3 regions of the Enterobacter cloacae complex sp. HYC033_NIDB genome follow, and region 2 is predicted to be linked to each of the others. Evidence: predicted binding sites of a transcription regulator. Region 2 holds the regulator's gene; each other region holds the start of a gene.
What was found. Region 2 encodes PurR, which represses purine synthesis genes. Its sites were predicted from a motif close to CANGCAAACGTTTGCNTG; they were not measured.

Region 1: the regulator PurR is predicted to act here: its motif matches at 2,146-2,163, upstream of purL (phosphoribosylformylglycinamidine synthase).
Region 3: the regulator PurR is predicted to act here: its motif matches at 3,509-3,526, upstream of O1721_RS11860 (amino acid aminotransferase).

What each region holds. Positions count from the first base shown of each region.
Region 1 covers NZ_CP115123.1:4,290,563-4,297,778, forward strand. The annotation lists gene purL (phosphoribosylformylglycinamidine synthase) at 1-2,060, opposite strand, end outside; gene mltF (membrane-bound lytic murein transglycosylase MltF) at 2,328-3,878, shown strand; gene tadA (tRNA adenosine(34) deaminase TadA) at 3,766-4,305, opposite strand; gene yfhb (phosphatidylglycerophosphatase C) at 4,330-4,965, opposite strand; gene O1721_RS20505 (PTS transporter subunit EIIC) at 4,969-6,333, opposite strand; gene murQ (N-acetylmuramic acid 6-phosphate etherase) at 6,343-7,216, opposite strand, start outside.
Region 2 covers NZ_CP115123.1:2,872,809-2,880,024, forward strand. The annotation lists gene O1721_RS13865 (riboflavin synthase) at 1-297, shown strand, start outside; gene cfa (cyclopropane fatty acyl phospholipid synthase) at 329-1,477, opposite strand; gene punC (purine nucleoside transporter PunC) at 1,776-2,975, opposite strand; gene punR (DNA-binding transcriptional activator PunR) at 3,087-3,998, shown strand; gene purR (HTH-type transcriptional repressor PurR) at 4,016-5,041, opposite strand; gene cydH (cytochrome bd-I oxidase subunit CydH) at 5,339-5,428, shown strand; gene O1721_RS13895 (MFS transporter) at 5,590-6,756, shown strand; gene sodB (superoxide dismutase [Fe]) at 6,794-7,216, opposite strand, start outside.
Region 3 covers NZ_CP115123.1:2,499,476-2,506,691, forward strand. The annotation lists gene ldtD (L,D-transpeptidase) at 1-806, shown strand, start outside; gene mepK (peptidoglycan L,D-endopeptidase MepK) at 982-1,533, shown strand; gene O1721_RS11855 (MBL fold metallo-hydrolase) at 1,554-2,201, shown strand; gene O1721_RS11860 (amino acid aminotransferase) at 2,255-3,445, opposite strand; gene ompF (porin OmpF) at 3,630-4,688, opposite strand; gene O1721_RS11870 (IS5-like element ISKpn26 family transposase) at 4,851-5,831, shown strand; gene O1721_RS11875 (hypothetical protein) at 5,813-6,040, shown strand; gene asnS (asparagine--tRNA ligase) at 6,496-7,216, opposite strand, start outside.

The sequences.
Region 1 (7,216 bases), 1.4 Mb from region 2:
AGGCTCGCGGTGGTCACGGCGCAGTTAGCGACCGGGATCTGCCACGGGCCGACCATCTGATCGCGCGATACCATACCGGTCACGGTACGGTCGCCGATGGTCACCAGGAAGGTTTTCTCTGCCACGGCAGGCAGGTGCAGCACGCGGTTAACCGCTTCTGCCACGGTGATGCCCTGGCGATCCAGCGCTTTGCCCGCCGCTTTGCGAGTCTGCACGTCGCGGGTCATCTTCGGCGTTTTGCCGAGCAGCACGTCCAGCGGCAGATCGATCGGCTGGTTGTCAAAGTGGGTGTCGCTTAAGGAAAGGTGCTGCTCTTCGGTCGCTTCACCGATGACGGCATACGGCGCGCGCTCGCGGCGGCACAGCTCGTCAAACAGCGGCAGCTGATCGGCGGCAACCGCCAGCACGTAGCGCTCCTGGGATTCGTTACACCAGATTTCCAGCGGGCTCATGCCCGGCTCATCGCTCAGGATATCGCGCAGGTTGAAGCGTCCGCCGCGACCGCCGTCGCTCACCAGCTCAGGCATGGCGTTAGAGAGTCCACCCGCGCCCACGTCGTGGATGAACAGAATCGGGTTGGCATCGCCGAGCTGCCAGCAGCGGTCGATCACTTCCTGACAACGGCGCTCCATTTCCGGGTTGTCGCGCTGCACGGACGCGAAGTCGAGATCCGCATCAGACTGGCCGGAGGCCATAGACGATGCTGCCCCGCCGCCCAGACCGATGTTCATTGCCGGGCCGCCGAGCACGATCAGCTTCGCGCCGACGACGATCTCGCCTTTCTGCACATGATCGGCGCGAATGTTGCCGATCCCGCCCGCCAGCATGATCGGTTTGTGGTAGCCGCGCAGCTCTTCGCCGTTGTGGCTGTCCACTTTCTCTTCGTAGGTACGGAAGTAACCGTTCAGCGCCGGACGACCAAATTCGTTGTTGAACGCCGCGCCGCCCAGCGGGCCTTCGGTCATGATATCCAGCGCGGTGACAATGCGCTCTGGCTTGCCGAAGTCTTCTTCCCACGGCTGCTCAAAGCCTGGAATACGCAGGTTGGAAACGGAGAAACCGACCAGACCCGCTTTTGGTTTCGCGCCGCGACCGGTCGCACCTTCGTCACGGATTTCACCGCCGGAGCCGGTCGCTGCACCCGGCCACGGGGAGATCGCCGTCGGGTGGTTGTGGGTTTCCACTTTCATCAGGATATGCGCAGGCTCCTGGTGGAAGTCATAGCGCCCCGCTTCGCGGTCGGCGAAGAAGCGGCCCACCTCGGAACCTTCCATCACCGCGGCGTTGTCTTTATAGGCAGACAGCACGTGGTCAGGGGTTTGCTCCATGGTGTTTTTGATCATTTTGAACAGCGACTTCGGCTGCTGTTCGCCGTCGATAATCCAGTCGGCGTTGAAAATCTTGTGGCGGCAGTGCTCGGAGTTGGCCTGCGCGAACATATACAGTTCGATGTCGTTCGGGTTGCGATTCAGCTTAACGAATGCATCCTGAAGGTAGTCGATTTCATCTTCTGCGAGCGCCAGACCAAGACGCAGGTTTGCGTCGATCAGCGCCTGACGCCCCTGCCCCAGCAAATCCACGCTCTGTACCGGCGCAGGCTGATGGTGGGAGAACAGTTTCTGCGCATCATCCAGAGAATCAAACACGCTCTCCATCATGCGGTCGTGCAGCTCTGCGGCAACCACCTGCCACTGCGCGTCGCTCAGGGTTGACGCTTCCACATAGTACGCCACGCCGCGCTCCAGACGGTTAATCTGGTTCAGGCCGCAGTTGCGAGCGATGTCGGTGGCTTTGGAAGACCAGGGGGAGATGGTGCCAGGGCGTGGCGTGGCGAGGATTAATTTGCCGGTCGGCGTATGGCTGCTCAGGCTTGGGCCATATTTAAGCAGGCGTTCCAGCTGTACGCGCTCCTCTGCATTCAGGGGGGCGTTCAGGTCAGCAAAATGGACATACTCAGCGTAAATATTGCTTACCGGAAGGTCGGCCGCCTGAAAACGTGCCAGCAGTTTGTTAATACGGAAGGCAGACAGTGCAGGCGAACCACGCAGAATTTCCATCATAAGTCTCTCGTCTTCGAAGCGCCGGGGCGCTTACAGTGTGCGCAAGGGGGGAAAACGGGCGTCATTATAGAGAATCCTGAGCGCCGACGAAACCGTTTGCGTCGAAATAAAATCATCCTTTATGTTTAACAATAGATGTGACCTGTCTCTCTAATTGGTTGCCAACTGGCGCTACTTTGCGCAAAATGCCGCTCAATCAATGGCAAACTCTACTCTTAACATGACTACAGCACACTGAGGCAACCGGCGTCGCAGAGAATTAACTAATTGAAAAAATTAAAGATTAATTATCTGCTCATCGGCATTGTTACGTTGCTGCTGGCAGTGGCCCTCTGGCCGTCTATCCCCTGGTTCGGCAAGGCCGAAAACCGTATCGCCGCCATTCAGGAGCGGGGGGAGTTGCGCGTCAGTACCCTCTCCTCCCCGCTTATTTACGACGATATCAACGGTAAAACCATCGGTCTTGATTACGAACTGGCACAGCTGTTTGCGGACTATCTGGGCGTGAAGCTGAAAGTTACCGTGCGGCAGAACATCAACCAGCTGTTTGATGATTTGGACCATGACCGTGCCGATATTCTCGCCGCAGGTCTGGTGTACAACAGCGAACGCAGCAAAAACTATCAGCCGGGCCCGACCTATTACTCCGTGTCGCAGCAGGTGGTTTATCGTGTGGGTAGCCTGCGCCCACGCTCACTGGCCGACATCACCGACCAGCAATTGACCATTGCGCCAGGCCATGTGGTGATTGACGATCTGCGGGCGTTGAAAGAGAAAAAATACCCGAACCTCAGCTGGACGGTCGATCCTAAACTCGGCACGACTGAATTGCTGGAGCAGGTAAAAGATAAAAAGCTGGCCTATACCATTGCTGATTCGGTGGCGATCAGCCTTTTCCAGCGCGTTCATCCTGAAATTGCCGTGGCGCTGGATGTGACCGACGAACAGCCGGTGACCTGGTTTACCCAGCTGGATGACGATCAAACCGTCTCTGCGGCTATGCTCGATTTCTTTAATTCCATCAATGAAGACGGCACCCTGGCGCGCCTGGAAGAGAAATATCTCGGTCACGGGGACGATTTTGATTACGTTGACACCCGCACTTTCCTGCGCGCGGTGGACAGTGTGCTGCCGGACCTGCAACCGCTGTTTGAGAAGTACGCCGAGGAGATTGACTGGAAGCTGCTGGCGGCAATTTCCTACCAGGAATCGCACTGGGATGCTCAGGCCACCTCACCCACGGGCGTGCGCGGGTTGATGATGCTGACCAAAAATACCGCCCAGAGCCTCGGCATCAGCGACCGGACCGATGCGGAACAGAGCATCAGCGGCGGCGCGCAGTATTTACAGGATATGATGGCGAAAGTGCCGGAGACGGTCCCGGAAGGGGAGCGTATCTGGTTTGCGCTGGCCGCCTATAACATGGGTTATGCGCACATGCTCGACGCGCGGGCGCTGACGGCGAAAACCAAAGGTAACCCGGACAGCTGGTCCGATGTAAAACAGCGCCTGCCGCTGCTTAGCCAGAAACAGTGGTACCAGAAGCTGACGTACGGCTATGCGCGCGGGCATGAAGCGTATGCCTACGTGGAAAATATTCGTAAGTACCAGATAAGCCTGGTGGGATATCTGCTGGAGAAAGAAAAAGAGGCGGCCGAGGCGCAACAGCTGGCTGAAAGCTATCCGGTGGTCGCACCGGACGAGCTTAATCATCCTGCGGTTTCAATTCTGCCTTTTGTTGCTTTTTCTGCTGCCGACGCATTCGAAAAAAGTCACTTAACAGACCCGAACATTCTGGTGCAAGTACCCCGCCGATAGTTTTCACCTGGTGGTTCATCCCCGGATGCCCAAGTACGTCCATCAGTGAACCAGCAGCACCCGTCTTTTCATCCCGCGCGCCAAACACCAGCGTACCGATTCGGCTGTGCACCATCGCCCCGGAGCACATTACGCACGGCTCAAGGGTGACATACAGGGTGGTATCAAGCAGACGATAGTTTTGCAGCACCAGTCCGCCCTGACGCAGGGCCATAATTTCAGCATGCGCGGTAGGATCGTGACGGCCAATCGGACGGTTCCACCCTTCCCCAATCACCTGATTGTTATGGACCAGCACCGCGCCCACGGGCACTTCGCCCTCTTCCCAGGCGCGCTGAGCCAGCGCCAGCGCATGGCGCATCCAGTATTCATGATTGTGTTCAGGGTTGGACAAGGGCTGATACTCCAGTCGAAAAGCGGGCGGCATTATACACAGCCGGTACAGATAAGACTATTCGAGTTGCTGAAGTTCGCCCAGAGGCGTGACGCGCCAGCGGTGCTGGCAAAAATAGAGCAGCGGGTTGTCCTGCTTGCTGTCGCTGTAGCCGCTGTACAGACGCAGCGGCGTACCGATGCGTTTCTCCAGCTGCACCACTTTTTCATGTCCGAGGCAGCGCATAGTCAGCACCCAGCCGCCGTAGCCGCGCGCGATTTGTGTCGCGATAAGATTCACGCGCGGCAGCCAGGGCGTATCAAAATAGACATGCTCCACCAGCGTCTGCGGGGAGCCGGTAATCAGCCAGATATCGGCATCGTTGGCGTCGAGATAGCTGGTCAGGCGCGCCTGTACCACGGGAAACGCGGCGACGTGCCCGCGAAACCAGTGCGCAAAATCCTGTTCGAGCTGCTTAAGGCGCGCTTCGCTATGACCAAACGTGCATCCCCAGAGCAGCAGGCTCATCGGCCAGCGCGCTGCACGGCCTTTCACCAGCAGCGCGATACCAATAACGGGTAACAGGGGTAATACCAGCAACGCGTTAAGGGGCTGGCGCCGCAGCAGGTAGCGCATAAAGGTGCCGAACATATCCTGCTGATGCAGCGTTCCATCCAGATCAAAAAAGACAACGCGACGCTCGTGACTGGCCAAACCTTACTCCTCTGGGTCGTTGAATCCTAACAGCCAGGTAAACAGGAACCCGGCGATCACCGCTACCAGATAGCCTAACAGATAGAGCATCACTTTTCCGGTCACGATGGTTAATGCCAGCGGTAAACCGGAGATCCCGAAGGTAATGACGGTCGCCACTTTCCAGTAGCTGATTAACGCCCCGCCCACCGCGCCACCGAGACAGGCGGCCAGGAACGGCTTACCCAGAGGCAAGGTCACGCCGAAAATCAACGGTTCGCCGATACCGAGTAACCCGACCGGCAGCGCCCCTTTAATGACCTTTTTCAGACGCGCGTTGCGGGTTTTCATCAGCACCGCGATGGCCGCGCCGACCTGCCCAACGCCCGCCATCGACAGGATCGGCAGCAGTGCGTTATAGCCGTGCGCCTGTACCAGTTCGACGTGGATCGGCACCAGCCCCTGATGCAGACCGGTCAGCACTAACGGCAGGAAGGTCCCGGACAGCACGGCCCCCACCAGCAGCCCGCCGCGATCGATCGCCAGAGACGCGCCGTGGGCGATGGCTTCAGAGATCGCGCCGCCTAACGGTTGTAGCGCCACAATCGCCACGCTCCCGGTAATCAATGTGGTCAGCAGCGGGTTGAGGATCAGCTCAAGCGAGCCTGGCAGCAACGCGCGCAGCTTTTTCTCGATCCAGCACATCAGAATGACCACCAGCAGCACGGCAATCACCCCACCTCGGCCAGGCTGAAGCGCCTCGCCAAACAGCGTAATCTGCGCCAGCTGCGGGCTGGAGAGGATACCCGCCATTACGCCGCCCATCGCCAGCGAGCCGCCGAACACTTTGGCCGTGTTTACCCCCACCAGAATGTTCATGATGGCAAACACCGCGCTGCCGAAAATCGCCAGAATACCCAGCAGGTTCGGATACTGGGTGGCGAAATTCCCGACAATATCCGGACGCTTGAGGATATTGATAATCCCAGTGATCAGCCCCGATGCGATAAACGCCGGGATCAGAGGAATAAAGACGTTTGCCAGCTGGCGCAGCGCATCGCTCATGGGGGCTTTGTATTTGGCTTTCGCCTGCGCTTTGGTGCGTTCCGCGTCGTCAAAGGCGGGAGCCGTTTCACTGCCCGTCATCAGGGCGCGCATGGCATCAACCACCTGCGCCGCTTTGCCCGGACCGACAATCAGCTGGTGCTGTTGCCCCTGTTTAACGTACCCGCTCACGCCGGGGAGCTGCTTCAGGCGCGTTAAATCAAGCTTTTCGTCGTTGTGCACCTCGACGCGTACACGCGTCATGCAGTTTTCCAGACGCTGAATATTTTTTTCCCCACCGATCCCAAGCAGGATGTCGCTGGCGAGCGCTGCTGTTTTGTCCATACACGCCTCTTATTGGTGTTCTAATGCCGCCCGTAAAAACCCGTGATGGGCTTCGAGCCTGGCTCTGGCCGCGGCTGCATCCAGCCCGGTTAATATCATCAGAATGGCGGGTTTAACGTCGTAATCGGTCTGTTTGAGTACCGCTTCCGCCTCTTCCCGACCTGCCCCTGTCGCCTCTATCACCATGCGGCAGGCTCTGTCCACCAGCTTGACGTTGGTGGCCTGCATATCCACCATCAGGTTTTGGTAGACCTTGCCGAATTTCACCATCGCGCCGGTGGAGATCATATTGAGCACCAGCTTCTGCGCGGTTCCCGATTTCAGGCGCGTGGAGCCGGTGAGCGCTTCCGGCCCGACGACCGGAGAGATGGCAATGGCAGCCACCTGCGCAATCGGCGAACCCGGGTTACAGGAGATGGCCACCGTGGTACATCCCGTCTGTCTTGCGTATTCCAGCCCACCAATGACGTACGGCGTACGACCAGAAGCCGCCAGCCCGACGACCAGATCCTGCGCGGTCAGGTTCAGCGCCCTGAGATCGTCTTCCCCAAGCTGTTTATTGTCTTCTGCCCCTTCCACCGCTTTCAGCAGCGCGCCGGGGCCACCGGCAATCAGGCCAACGACCAGACCATGCGGAACGCCAAAGGTCGGGGGACACTCTGAGGCATCCAGCACACCGAGGCGCCCACTGGTACCCGCCCCCATGTAAATAATGCGTCCTCCTGCTTTCAGAGCGTCGGCAGCGGCGTCTACGGCTTTCGCCACCTCGGGCAATGTCTCTTTGACTGCCAGCGCGACGAGGGTATCCTGTTGATTAAAGCGGTTTACCAGCTCCAGCGTGGACAGTGCATCAAGATCCATGGTTTGCGGGTTACGCGTTTCA
Region 2 (7,216 bases):
GAAAATAACCGTCAAATCTGGTTTAAGGTGCAGGATCCGTCATTAATGAAATACATCCTTTATAAAGGATTTATTGGCATCGATGGGATTAGTCTGACCGTCGGTGAAGTGACGCCAACGCGTTTTTGCGTGCATTTAATTCCTGAAACGCTGCAACGTACTACGCTTGGCGCAAAAAAACTGGGGCAGCGCGTAAATATCGAAATTGATCCCCAGACCCAGGCGGTCGTGGATACCGTTGAGCGCGTACTGGCGGCGAAAGAGGCGGCGATAATTAAAACCATGGAAGAAGAATAAAAAATAACCCCGGTTAACCGGGGTTATTTTTTCAGCGAGCCACACGCAGACCGTGCTCAATCCCACGACTAAACACCACCTGCCACAGCTGTATATCCCGCGCACGGAACGCGCCCGCACAGGCATTCAGATAATAGCTAAACATCCGTTTGAATCGTTCCGAATAGTTGTCGGCGATTTCAGGCCATGCAGCCTGGAAACGTTCATGCCAGGCCATCAGGGTGGTGTCGTAATCTGCGCCGAAGTTATGCCAGTCTTCCACAATAAAATGCGGTTCGCTGGCGTTCGCAATCTGGCGAACAGAGGGTAAACAGCCATTCGGGAAGATATATTTGTTGATCCAGGGATCCACATTGTTATCGGTGCGTTTAGAGCCGATGGTGTGTAGCAGGAAAATTCCCTCAGGCTTCAGGTTACGATCGGCGACCTCGAAGTAAGTCTTGTAGTTCTTCGGCCCCACGTGCTCGAACATACCTACGGAAACAATGCGATCGAACTGCTCGTTCAGGTCGCGGTAGTCCTGAAGCCGAATATCAACATCCAGACCCAGACAGCGTTCCTGCGCCATCTTCTGCTGTTCAGCGGAAATCGTGACGCCGACTACGCTGACGCCGTAATTTTTCGCCATAAACCAGGCAAGACCACCCCAGCCACAGCCGATGTCCAGCACACGCATACCGGGCTGTAACTGCAATTTATCGCAGATCAGTTGCAGCTTGTCCTGCTGCGCCTCTTCCAGGGTCGTCGCTTTTTTCCAGTATCCGCAGGAGTACTGCATTAAAGGATCGAGCATACGGCTGAACAGATCGTTGCCCAGGTCGTAATGCTCTTTACCGACGATCCACGCCCGTTTTTTACTTTGCAGATTGAACAGGCGGGCGGAGGCAATGCGTAAGGTATCTTTGAAATGACGAGGGAGCTGTTTTTCAAGACCGGCGCGTAATACGCTGGAGAAGAACATATCCAGCCGCTCACACTCCCACCAGCCGTCCATATAGCTTTCACCCAGCCCTAACGACCCCTCCTGTAACACGCGTTTGAAAAAATCGGGATGCTTTATCTGGGGATCGGAGGGGGATGAGCCATTAATCGTAATGCCCGCACGTCCCAACAGTTCACTGACGATCCGGGACCAGTTATCGTCCGGAACGCTGACTTCTTCTATACACGATGAACTCATAGCTTCTCCATCACCTTGCTGTGATCAGAACCTTAAAACAGCGTAGACGCTTTTTTGGTTTGTGAGAAATCTCACGGTAAATGCCCGCGAGGCTAATATCCGACGTAGAACAGAGGAAGGGAGATAACCCTTGCCGAAATGCCTTCCATGGTAAAACGGGAGCGCTCCGGCTCCCGTTAACACTTAATATTTATCGTATTTAATCGAACCAAATTTAGTATAGGCCGCAAAATTTGGTGATTCAACAGAAAATTGTTAGCAACCTAATCACTGGTATTTAACATAGTTTCCCGCGCAATCAGGCGTGCGACGTTTCTGTCTGCGCGTTTTCACTCTGCTCGCGATGGGCTGAGGACTGCATGCGATAGCCCAAACCCGCCAGCGCAACGGTGACCAGCATCACGCTGGTAGTGGTGAGCAGCGGGGTTGCAATCAACGCCGAGACCACGAGACTTGCCAGGAAGCACAGGCCAAGTTGCAGGGTATTTTGCAGCGCGGCAGCGCGGCCTGTCGCCTGCGGGAATGGACGCAACGCCTGGGCTACAACGATAGGGTAGATAGCCCCGTTAGCGATCGCCATGACGCAGAACGGAATCAAAATTTCTGCAAGCCCGGCGCCGGGTATAAAGCCGACAGCCCAGGTCGCAATCACGCTTAGTGCATACAGCACCAGCAGCCAGGGCAGCATCTGTTGGCCTTCCCATTTTTGCAGCGCGGCGCGACAGCCATAGCCACCCACCAGGAAGGCGATGGTCTGTGGTACATAGCTCAGGCCGATAGCCGCCGGGCTGTAGCCCATGTCATGCAGAATGAACGGCGAACCGGTTAGCCAGGCAAAGAAGCTGGCAGAGCAGGCAGCATAAATCAGCACGTTACCGCGATAGGCTTTCGACCGCAGTAAAGAGGTAAAGGTGATGGGCTTTGCGTCCGGATGCGTCTCTTTTTTATGCGCAGGTTTAAGCCCGAAAGCAGGCAGCATCAGGACCAGCGTAATAGCAAAGAGCGTGGCGAAAATGGCCTGCCAGTCGAAATGCGCCAGGATCCAGCTGCCCAGTAACGGGGCAAGCGCCGGCGACAGGCCGACCAGCGGCATAATAGTGGCGAATATGCGGTTAGTGCGCGAGGCGGGGTAGTAATCGGTCACCAGCGCCTGCCAGGTCACCGCTGCGGCGCAGACGCCGACCGCCTGAATAAAGCGCAGCGCCAGCAGCCAGGCGGCATCGCGGACCCACAGCATGCCCAGACAGCCTACGGCAAAAATCGCCAGCCCCAACAACAGGACGGGCTTACGGCCAAAACGATCCGAGAGCGGCCCCCACAGCAATTGCGCAAAAGCAAAGCCAGCAAGGAACAAACTTAAACTGGCGCTGATGGCGGCGGCAGGGGTTTGCAAATCTTCCTGCATCGCGGCGAACGCGGGCAGATACATATCGGTTGCCAAAAAGCCCAGCACGCTTAAGCCGCCGAGCCAGACTAAAAATCCTTTCCTGGGTTGCACTTTTTTCTCCTGAGGAGGCAGGTGTACGTTGGCGCAGAGTGTAGGGAGTGCAAAGCGGCTTGTGAAACGCTAATATTTGGCGGGTGCGTTCAAAAAATTTGCAGGCTAAAGATGTGGTCAGATTATTCCCTTGAAGTGGTTGATGCCGTGGCGCGTAACGGCAGCTTTACCGGTGCCGCCCAGGAGCTGCATCGCGTTCCCTCGGCTATCAGCTATACGGTGCGCCAGCTGGAAGCGTGGCTGGCGGTCCCGCTGTTCGAGCGGCGCCATCGCGACGTGGAGCTCACGCCTGCCGGAGCGTGGTTTTTGAAGGAAGGGCGGTCTGTTATCAAAAAAATGCAGATCACCCGTGAGCAGTGCCAGCAGATCGCCAACGGCTGGCGCGGGCATCTCGCTATCGCGGTGGATAACATCGTTAAGCCGGAGCGGACCCGGCAGATGATCGTCGATTTCTATCGTCATTTTTCCGACGTCGAACTGCGTGTTTCGCAGGAAGTGTTCAACGGCGTCTGGGATGCGCTGGCGGACGGCAGGGCGGAGATGGCGATTGGTGCAACCCAGGCGATCCCGGTTGGGGGGCGCTACGCGTTTCGCGACATGGGCATGCTGAGCTGGACCTGCGTGGTCGCGCGCGATCACCCGCTGGCGGCGCTGGAAGGTCCGCTGAGCGATGACACCTTACGCAACTGGCCCTCGCTGGTGCTGGAAGATACCTCCCGCTCGCTGCCCAAGCGCATTACCTGGCTGCTGGATAATCAGCGCCGCGTGGTCGCGCCGGACTGGGAGTCGTCGGCCACCTGTCTGAGCGCGGGGCTGTGCGTTGGCATGGTGCCGGTGCATTTTGCGCGCCCGCGCATCGATGCGGGAGAGTGGGTGGCCTTGACGCTGGAAAACCCCTTCCCGGATGCCGCGTGCTGTCTGACGTGGCAGCAAAACGACGTCTCGCCCGCCATGGCCTGGCTGCTGGATTATCTGGGCGACAGCGAAACGCTGAACCGGGAGTGGTTGCGGGAACCAGCATAGCTGGCCCCGTAATGAGATTAACGACGGTAGTCGCGGAACGGACCGTCCGCAACGGAACGGCGTTCAATCAGGCGCGGGTGAACTTCAATGGACTGGGACTGTTCACGCTTGTTGACGATCCTGTCCAGCAGCATGTTGAAGGCCGTTTCACCCAGCGAATCTTTCGGCTGGTGAATGGTGGTCAGCGCCGGGGTAAAGAAGCGGGCGTTGCGCACGTTGTCATAGCCGATCACCGAGATATCCTGCGGGACGCGCAGGCCGAGTTCATCCGCCGCGCAGAGCGCGCCCATCGCCATGATGTCGCCGCCGCAGAACACCGCGGTAGGGCGATGCGGCTGGGAGACGATCTGCTGCATGGCGCGATAGCCCGACTCCGGCTCGAAGTCGCCCTGAACAATCCAGTTTTCCGGCACGGTGATCAGCGCCTCTTCCATCGCTTTCATGAAACCGGCCAGACGGCCAGCTCCGGTGTTACGCTCCAGCGGACCCGGGATCACGCCAATTTCACGATGACCGCGTTCTACCAGATAACGCCCCGCCATGTAGCCGCCTTCAAAGGCGTTATCAATAACGGAGTCGGTGAAGTCTGCGCGCGCTTCGCCCCAGTCCATGACCACCATCGGAATGTGGCGATACTCTTCCAGCATGGAAAGGACCGACTCAGGGTATTCAGAACACATTACCAGCAGGCCGTCGACGCGCTTTTGCGCCATCATTGACAGGTAAGCGCGCTGTTTTTCAATGTTGTTCCACGCGTTGCCCAGAATCAGGGTATAGCCTTTCTGGAAGCAGTTTTTTTCAACGGCTTCGATGATTTCAGCAAAGTAGGCCGCTTCACTGCTGGTGGCCAGCAGGCCAATCGATTTGGTGTGATTAACCTTCAGGCTGCGGGCGACGGCACTTGGCGAGTAGTGCAGTTCTTTGATTGCCGCCCAGACGGCATTACGCGTCTCTTCAGCGACGAAACGCGTTTTGTTAATAACATGTGATACGGTTGTAGTGGAAACGTTTGCGCGTTTTGCTACGTCTTTAATTGTTGCCATTAAATGTCACTCCAGACCATATCCTAAGCTCCTGAAAAAATTGAAGGTAAACGTTTGCCTTCTCTCACCCTTATCACGCAAACATGAGTTGCGACACGCCGGGAAAACGACACAGGACGTCAGGAGGGGGTCAGTGGCCGGTACGCTAATAAATTTAGCGTGGAATTTTGTCCTATCTTGATGAAAAGGGGAAGAGGTAAAGTGGATATCCGTTTAAATCCTGGAAGATTTTTGACCTGAACTGTGTAAAAATGAGCAAGCTCACTTTTCGTAGGGTGAATAAAAGGAGAAAAATTGATGAGTACCGATCTGAAGTTTTCGCTGTTTACCACCATTGTTGTTCTTGCTCTGATTGTTGCCGGTGGTTTAACCGCTGCACTGCACTGATTCAGGCGGAGGGAGAACTTTCTCCCTCTCTTGCCGCTATTGTTACCTCTCCGGCAAAAATCTTTTGCCAAAATGTTAACTTCTCATTTTTTGTGATTGATGTCATGCTTTTGACTTCTTAGTTCTGTGCCGGGTTATGGCACGGTATCCGGAGTCTCTTCATGAAAATCAATTTTCCCCTGCTGGCCCTGGCGATTGGCGCCTTTGGGATTGGCACCACTGAATTCTCCCCTATGGGGTTATTGCCTGTTATCGCCCGGGGTGTGGACGTCTCAATTCCTGCGGCCGGTATGTTAATTAGCGCCTACGCGATTGGCGTGATGGTGGGCGCGCCGCTGATGACGCTGCTGCTTTCCCACCGCGCTCGCCGCAATGCGCTGATTTTCCTGATGGCGATTTTCACTCTCGGAAATGTGCTTTCCGCGATTTCGCCCGATTACACCACTCTGATGCTTTCGCGCATTCTGACCAGCCTCAACCATGGCGCCTTCTTCGGACTGGGCTCGGTTGTTGCCGCCAGCGTGGTGCCAAAACATAAGCAGGCCAGCGCGGTAGCCACTATGTTCATGGGCCTCACCATCGCTAATATCGGCGGCGTTCCCGCTGCCACCTGGCTGGGAGAAGCCATCGGCTGGCGTATGTCTTTCCTCGCAACCGCCGGACTGGGCGTGGTCGCGATGGTTGCGCTGTTCTTCTCACTGCCGAAAGGAAGTGCGGGAGAACGTCCGGAAGTACGTAAAGAGCTGGCGGTGCTGATGCGTCCTCAGGTGTTGTCCGCGCTGCTCACCACGGTACTGGGGGCCGGGGCGATGTTTACGCTCTACACCTATATCTCCCCGGTGCTGCACGACATTACCCACGCAACGCCACTCTTTGTTACCGCGATGCTGGTGCTGATTGGTGTCGGGTTCTCGATTGGCAACTATCTCGGCGGGAAATTTGCCGACCGCTCCGTCAGTGGAACACTGAAAGGTTTTTTAACGCTGCTGATTGTCATCATGGTGGCGATTCCGTGGCTGGCGCGTAACGAAGTGGGTGCCGCGATTGCCATGGTGGTGTGGGGCGCCGCAACCTTTGCCGTGGTGCCACCGTTGCAGATGCGTGTAATGCGCGTTGCGCACGAAGCGCCGGGGCTCTCTTCGTCGGTGAATATCGGTGCGTTTAACCTGGGCAATGCGCTGGGGGCCGCAGCGGGCGGGGCGGTGATCTCAGGTGGTTTGGGTTACAGCTTTGTGCCGGTGATGGGGGCGATCATTGCTGCACTCGGCCTGCTGCTGGTGATGATGTCTGGTCGTAAACAGCCTGAAGCGGTGTGTACGGCGGAATAAACAAAAACGCAGAAGGGCTGCCCCTTCTGCGTGTCTCTTACGCGGCGAAGTTCTTCGCAACAAATTCCCAGTTAACCAGTGCCCAGAAGTGTTCCAGGTAGTTCGGGCGCGCATTACGGTAATCAATGTAATAGGCGTGTTCCCATACGTCCACGGTCATCAGCGGCGTGGCGCTGGTGGTCAGAGGGGTACCCGCATTAGAAGTGGAAACGATAGCCAGTTTGCCATCAGCCTCTTTGACCAGCCAGGTCCAGCCGGAGCCAAAGTTTTTAACGGCTGCGTCAGTAAACTTCGTTTTAAAATCCGCGAAACTGCCGAACGCGGCGTTAATCGCTGCCGCCAGCTCACCGGTAGGTTCTCCGCCTGCATTGGGGGCCAGGCAGTGCCAGTAGAAGGTGTGGTTCCACACCTGTGCGGCGTTGTTGAATACGCCGCCGTCTGAACTGCGCACGATCTCTTC
Region 3 (7,216 bases), 370 kb from region 2:
TGAACGTCTCTCCGGCCCAGCGGGCAGGGGTGCTGGCGTTGAATATCCAGCGCTTGCGCTTGCTGCCGGGCACGTTATCCACCGGCATTATGGTCAACATTCCGGCGTACTCCCTGGTCTACTATCAGGACGGTAGCGAAGTGCTGGCGTCCCGCGTGATTGTCGGCCGACCTGACCGTAAAACGCCAATGATGAGCAGCGCGCTGAATAACGTGGTGGTTAACCCGCCGTGGAACGTGCCGCCGACGCTGGCGCGCAAAGATATCCTGCCTAAGGTCTGGAATGACCCGGGTTATCTGGAGCGACACAACTATACGGTGATGCGGGGCTGGAACAGCAAAGAAGCGATTGACCCCTGGATGGTCGACTGGTCAACGATTACGCCTTCGAACCTGCCGTTCCGTTTCCAGCAGGCACCGGGCGCACATAACTCGCTGGGACGTTACAAATTCAATATGCCAAGTTCGGACGCTATCTACCTGCATGATACCCCGAACCATAATCTGTTTCAGAAAGATGCACGCGCGCTCAGCTCGGGCTGTGTCCGCGTGAATAAGGCCTCCGAGCTGGCGAATATGCTGTTGCAGGATGCAGGCTGGAACGATACGCGGATATCAGATGCCCTGAAGCAGGGGGATACGCGTTACGTCAATATTCGCCACAATATTCCGGTCAATCTTTACTATCTGACGGCGTTTGTAGGCGCGGACGGACGCACCCAGTATCGTACAGATATTTACAATTATGATCTGACAGCGCGATCCGGCGCACAAATTTTGCCAAAAGCGGAACAATTAATCAGGTAAATGAAGTAGTTCGGTAAAAATGATTGTCGTAAGTTATGGTGAATATGAGGCGATCTGTCTGCAAGCCGCGTATTCACTGGGGTTGGGCGCCTTGACGTAGCAAGCTTTGCCAGTTATGGTGCCCTTCGTGCGCTAAGCATATTGACAATTTCTTTTACCTGTAGACCTGATTATCATGGACAAATTTGACGCTAATCGCCGCAAATTGCTGGCGTTAGGTGGCGTTGCGCTGGGCGCAGCAGCCATCCTTCCGACGCCAGCATTTGCCACCCTCTCGACACCTCGTCCGCGTATTTTAACGCTCAACAATCTGCATACTGGTGAGACGCTTAAAGCGGAATTTTTCGATGGCAGAGGCTATATTCAGGATGAATTAGCAAGACTCAACCATTTTTTCCGTGATTTCCGCGCGAATAAAATCAAAGCCATCGACCCTGGATTATTCGATCAGCTTTACCGCTTGCAGGGACTGCTGGGGACCAAAAGGCCGGTGCAACTCATTTCTGGCTATCGCTCTCTGGATACCAACAATGAACTGCGCGCCCACAGCCGTGGGGTAGCGAAAAAAAGCTATCACACTAAAGGGCAGGCGATGGATTTCCATATTGAAGGCGTTTCGTTAGCCAATATTCGCAAAGCGGCGTTATCTATGCGCGCAGGTGGTGTAGGATACTACCCACGTAGCAACTTTGTGCATATTGATACCGGGCCGGTTCGGCACTGGTAATAACGAAACACAGGAGCAGTATGAACTATCGTATTATTCCGGTTACCGCGTTCTCACAGAACTGTTCATTGATCTGGTGTGAACAAACTAAACTGGCCGCGCTTGTCGATCCCGGTGGAGACGCCGGGACAATCAAGCAGGAAGTCGCTGCCAGCGGTGTAACGCTGATGCAGATTTTACTCACCCATGGCCATCTCGACCATGTGGGTGCAGCGGCAGAACTGGCTGAACACTACGGTGTGCCGATTATCGGCCCGGAAAAAGAAGATGAGTTCTGGCTTCAGGGGCTACCTGCCCAAAGCCGTATGTTTGGTCTGGATGAGTGTCAGCCACTGACACCGGACCGCTGGCTGAACGAAGGCGATCGCGTTAACGTAGGGAATGTAACTTTACAGGTGTTGCATTGCCCCGGGCATACGCCCGGCCATATTGTCTTCTTTGATGACGTGTCGCGCCTGCTGATTTCCGGTGACGTGATTTTCAAAGGGGGCGTAGGACGCAGTGATTTCCCACGCGGCGATCACGGTCAGCTGATTCAGTCGATTAAGCAGAAGTTATTGCCGTTAGGTGATGATGTGACGTTTATCCCTGGACACGGACCGATGTCGACGCTGGGCGATGAGCGGTTGCATAACCCGTTCCTTCAGGATGAAATGCCTGTCTGGTAAACCCGGTAAAATAAAAAAGCCTGCGCGATGCAGGCTTTTTTTATGGGTGCAGGTTACAGCACCGCGACAATGGCTTCGCACAGCGGCGCCATGTTGTCAGGCGTCATACCTGCAACGTTCACGCGGCCAGAGGCAACGGCATACACGCCAAACTCTTCACGCAGGCGCAGCACCTGCTCTTTGGTCAGGCCGCTGAAGGAGAACATGCCGTTCTGCTTGATGATGAAGCTGAAGTCACGGTCAGCGCCTTTCTCAGCCAGCGTGTTCACAAACAGCAGACGCATGCGCTGAATGCGCTGACGCATATCGTTCAGCTCTTGCTCCCAGATTGCGCGCAGCGCATCGTTGCTCAGGATCGTCGCGACCACAGACGCACCGTGTGCCGGTGGGTTAGAGTAGTTAGCGCGGATCACGGACTTCATCTGGCTGAATGCGCGATCGACGGTTGCTTCGTCAGCAGCCACCAGCGTACAGGCGCCGACACGCTCGTTATACAGACCAAAGTTCTTGGAATAGGAGCTTGCGACAATCAGCTCCTGATGGACGGCGGCGAATGCGCGCAGACCTTCTGCATCTTCTTCCAGACCACGGGCAAAGCCCTGGTAAGCGAAGTCGAACAGCGGCAGCCAGCCTTTTTCAACGGACAGCTTAGCCAGCTGTTCCCACTGCTCAAGCGTAGGATCGATACCGGTTGGGTTATGGCAGCAGCCGTGGAACAGCACCACATCGCCCGCCTGGGCTTCGCTCAGGCTGGCCAGCAGACCGTCGAAATCCAGCGCGTGGTTTGCCGCGTCGTAGTAGGCGTATTCACGCACTTCCAGACCCGCAGAATTAAAAACGCTCTTGTGGTTCGGCCAGCTTGGATTGCTTACCCACACACGCTTCACAGAGGTGTTTTTCGCCAGGAAATCTGCCGCCACGCGCAGTGCGCCGGTACCGCCTGGGGTCTGCGCCGTGCGGGCGCGTTTTTCGCTCACAATGGTGCTGCCTTTGCCGAACAGCAGCTCCTGGGTGCAGCGACCAAATTCAGGGATACCATCAATACCGAGGTAGTTTTTGGTGGTTTCGTTTTCCAGCAGATACTGCTCAGCTTTTTTGACGCTGGTCAGTACCGGAGTTTTGCCGGTTTCATCTTTATATACACCAATACCCAGGTTGATTTTGCCAGGGCGGTCGTCGGCACGAAACAGATCGGCCAGGCCCAGAATTGGGTCGGCAGGAGCGGCAGTAATGTTCTCAAACATGACGAAGTTCCATTGTGATTACAGAAGTGAAATCCGCTATCAGGTTAACGGTAGATTTACAAAATGCCAACCGTTTGCGACGAAAAGCGTGCGGCTTTTCAAAAGTCGCTATTATTTTCTCTCAGGAATAAAAAAACAGGGCCGAAGCCCTGTTCATTAAGCATATAACAACGAGGTGTGCTGATTAGAACTGGTAAACCAGACCCAGAGCCACGATATCGTCGTTGTTGATGCCCAGCTTGTTGTCGTCTTTCAGCTGGTTGATCTGATAGTCAACATAGGTAGACATGTTTTTGTTGAAGTAGTATGTCGCACCAACGTCGATGTAGTTGATGTAGTCTTCGTCACCGATACCTTCTACGTCTTTCGCTTTAGATTTGTAGTAAGCGATGGATGGACGCAGACCGAAGTCGAACTGGTACTGAGCGACGACAGAGAAGTCCTGAGACTTGTTAGCGAAACCACGGCTGCCCAGACGCGCTGCGTTACGCATTTCGCCATAAATAGCTGCCAGGTAGATGTTGTTCGCGTCATATTTCAGGCCGGTTGCCCACTGTTCAGCTTTGTCACCTTTACCCCATTCCAGCGTCTGCTGGTTGTTGGTACGGTCAGCTGCACCATAAGCACCCACAATGCCGAAACCGTCGAAATCATAGCTCAGAGAGGTTGCCCAGCCGTCACCGTTGGAACGTACTGCGTCATCACGTTCATTTTTGCCCAGGTACTGAACACCAAAGTTCAGACCGTCAACCAGGCCGAAGAAGTTGCTGTTACGGTAAGTCGCCAGACCACCCGTACGGCCTGCGAAGAAGTTATCGCTTGCGCCGGTGTCGCCGCCGAACTCAGGCAGCATATCGGTGATGCCGATTGCGTCATAGACCAGACCGTAGTTACGACCGTAGTCGAAGGAGCCTGCGTCACCAAATTTCAGACCTGCGAATGCCAGACGGGTTTTGTTGCCGTTCTGTGCATCGCCACCTTCAGAGTTGTTACCCTGGAAGTTGTATTCCCACTGACCGTAGCCAGTCAGCTGATCGTTGATCTGAGTTTCACCTTTGAAGCCCAGACGCGCGTAAGTGTTGTCGCCATCGTTGCCCGCGTAATCAGAGAAGTAATGCAGGCCAACTGCTTTCCCGTAAAGATCTAATTTGTTGCCGTCTTTGTTATAGATTTCAGCAGCGTTTGCTGCACCGGCTACCAGCAGGGCAGGGACTACCACTGCCAGGATATTGCGCTTCATCATTATTTATTACCCTCATTGGTTTTTTTATGACACTCGCCACTGCCGCCAATAAATTCTGTCAATAAATATTTCCGGAACTATTGATGAGAGTTAGGGAAGGTGCGAACAAGTTCCTGATATGAGATCATCATATTCATCCGGAGCGCATCCCAGAGGGACATCATGAGCCATCAACTCACCTTCGCCGATAGTGAATTCAGCACTAAGCGCCGTCAGACCCGAAAAGAGATTTTCCTCTCCCGCATGGAGCAGATTCTGCCATGGCAGAATATGACCGCTGTCATCGAGCCGTTTTATCCCAAGGCGGGCAATGGCCGACGGCCCTATCCGCTGGAGACCATGCTGCGTATTCACTGCATGCAGCATTGGTACAACCTGAGCGACGGTGCCATGGAAGATGCCCTGTACGAAATCGCCTCCATGCGCCTGTTTGCCCGATTATCCCTGGATAGCGCCCTGCCGGATCGCACCACCATCATGAATTTCCGCCACCTGCTCGAGCAGCATCAACTGGCCCGTCAATTGTTCAAGACCATCAATCGCTGGCTGGCCGAAGCAGGCGTCATGATGACCCAAGGCACTTTGGTGGATGCCACCATCATTGAGGCACCCAGCTCGACCAAGAACAATGAGCAGCAACGCGATCCGGAGATGCATCAGACCAAGAAAGGCAATCAGTGGCACTTTGGCATGAAGGCCCACATTGGTGTCGATGCCAAGAGTGGCCTGACCCACAGCCTGGTCACCACCGCGGCCAACGAGCATGACCTCAATCAGCTGGGTAATCTGCTTCATGGAGAGGAGCAATTTGTCTCAGCCGATGCCGGCTACCAAGGAGCGCCACAGCGCGAGGAGCTGGCCGAGGTGGATGTGGACTGGCTGATCGCCGAGCGTCCCGGCAGGGTAAAAACCTTGAAGCAGCATCCGCGCAAGAACAAAACGGCCATCAACATCGAATACATGAAAGCCAGCATCCGTGCCAGGGTGGAGCACCCGTTTCGCATCATCAAGCGGCAGTTCGGCTTCGTGAAAGCCAGATACAAGGGGCTGCTGAAAAACGATAACCAACTGGCGATGTTATTCACCCTGGCCAACCTGTTTCGGGTGGACCAAATGATACGTCAGTGGGAGAGATCTCAGTAAAAACCGGAAATAACGCCAGAAATGGTGGAAAAAATAGCCTAAATAGGCTGATTCGATGTGTTTGCGGGAAAAAAATCGGCCCAGATCCGCGAAATTTTAATCAGCGAGTCAGCTTGGGAAGAAATGACCTGCTTATTCGCACCTTCCTTAGGTGTCTTTATGTGTCTGACAGGCATCTTTCCATTCATAGAACCGTTTCGCTACACTGAAAGTGCTACAATCTTCAAGATTCAGTTACCAAAAGAAAATATATGTAACTAAATATGTATTTTTGGGAACTTTGTGAAGCACCTCAAATTTCAGTGCCACCTGGCGAATTAAACATCCGCTTTATTCTTATATATATGATTTCCTTATGTTTAATTTAGCTAAAGGCCTTTCGTATAAACAGAAGTTAAACGGCTCATTTTTTCTTATGATCGACAAAAGCCATCCAGACGGCTGTGAAATTGGTTGTTTTTTATGCTAATGCGTAAGAATTGTTTTAAGCGCAATAAGAATGGGGTTATTTTTTTTGTCTCAGGATATTTCGTGGAAACAAAACGTAACAGGTAGAGGTAATAGCGGGGTTGTGGTTTAAAGACGCTTACTTCTGACTGACGAAAACTGACATTGCAGGATAAAATAATGGCCAGCATTTGCTGGCCATTAATGATTTGGTCGGTTAGAAACTTGCGTTACGCGGTGTGCGTGGGAACGGAATCACATCACGTACGTTCTGAACACCTGTTACGTAAGCAATCAGACGTTCGAAGCCCAGGCCAAAGCCGGAGTGTGGAACGGTGCCGTAGCGACGGAGATCGCGATACCAGCTGTAGTCCGCCGGGTTCAGGCCCATCTCCTGCATACGCGCGTCCAGCACATCCAGGCGCTCTTCACGCTGGGAGCCACCGATGATCTCACCGATGCCCGGCGCGAGGACATCCATCGCGGCAACGGTTTTACCGTCTTCGTTAAGGCGCATATAGAACGCCTTAATGTCTTTCGGATAGTTTTTCACCACAACCGGTGCTTTAAAGTGCTTCTCTGCCAGATAACGTTCGTGCTCGGAGGAGAGATCCACGCCCCAGTAAACCGGGTTTTCGAATTTCTCACCGCATTTTTCCAGGATTGCGACCGCGTCGGTGTAATCCACCTGCGCGAAGTCTGCGGAGACGAAGCGCTCAAGACGGGCGATGGCGTCGTTATCGACACGCTCAGCGAAGAATTTCATGTCGTCTGCGCGCTCCTCGAGAACGGCTTTAAACACGTATTTCAGCATCGCTTCTGCCAGGGCTGCCGCGTCATTCAGATCGGCAAAGGCCACTTCCGGCTCCAGCATCCAGAATTCCGCCAGGTGACGGCTGGTGTTGGAGTTTTCCGCACGGAAGGTTGGGCCGAAGGTA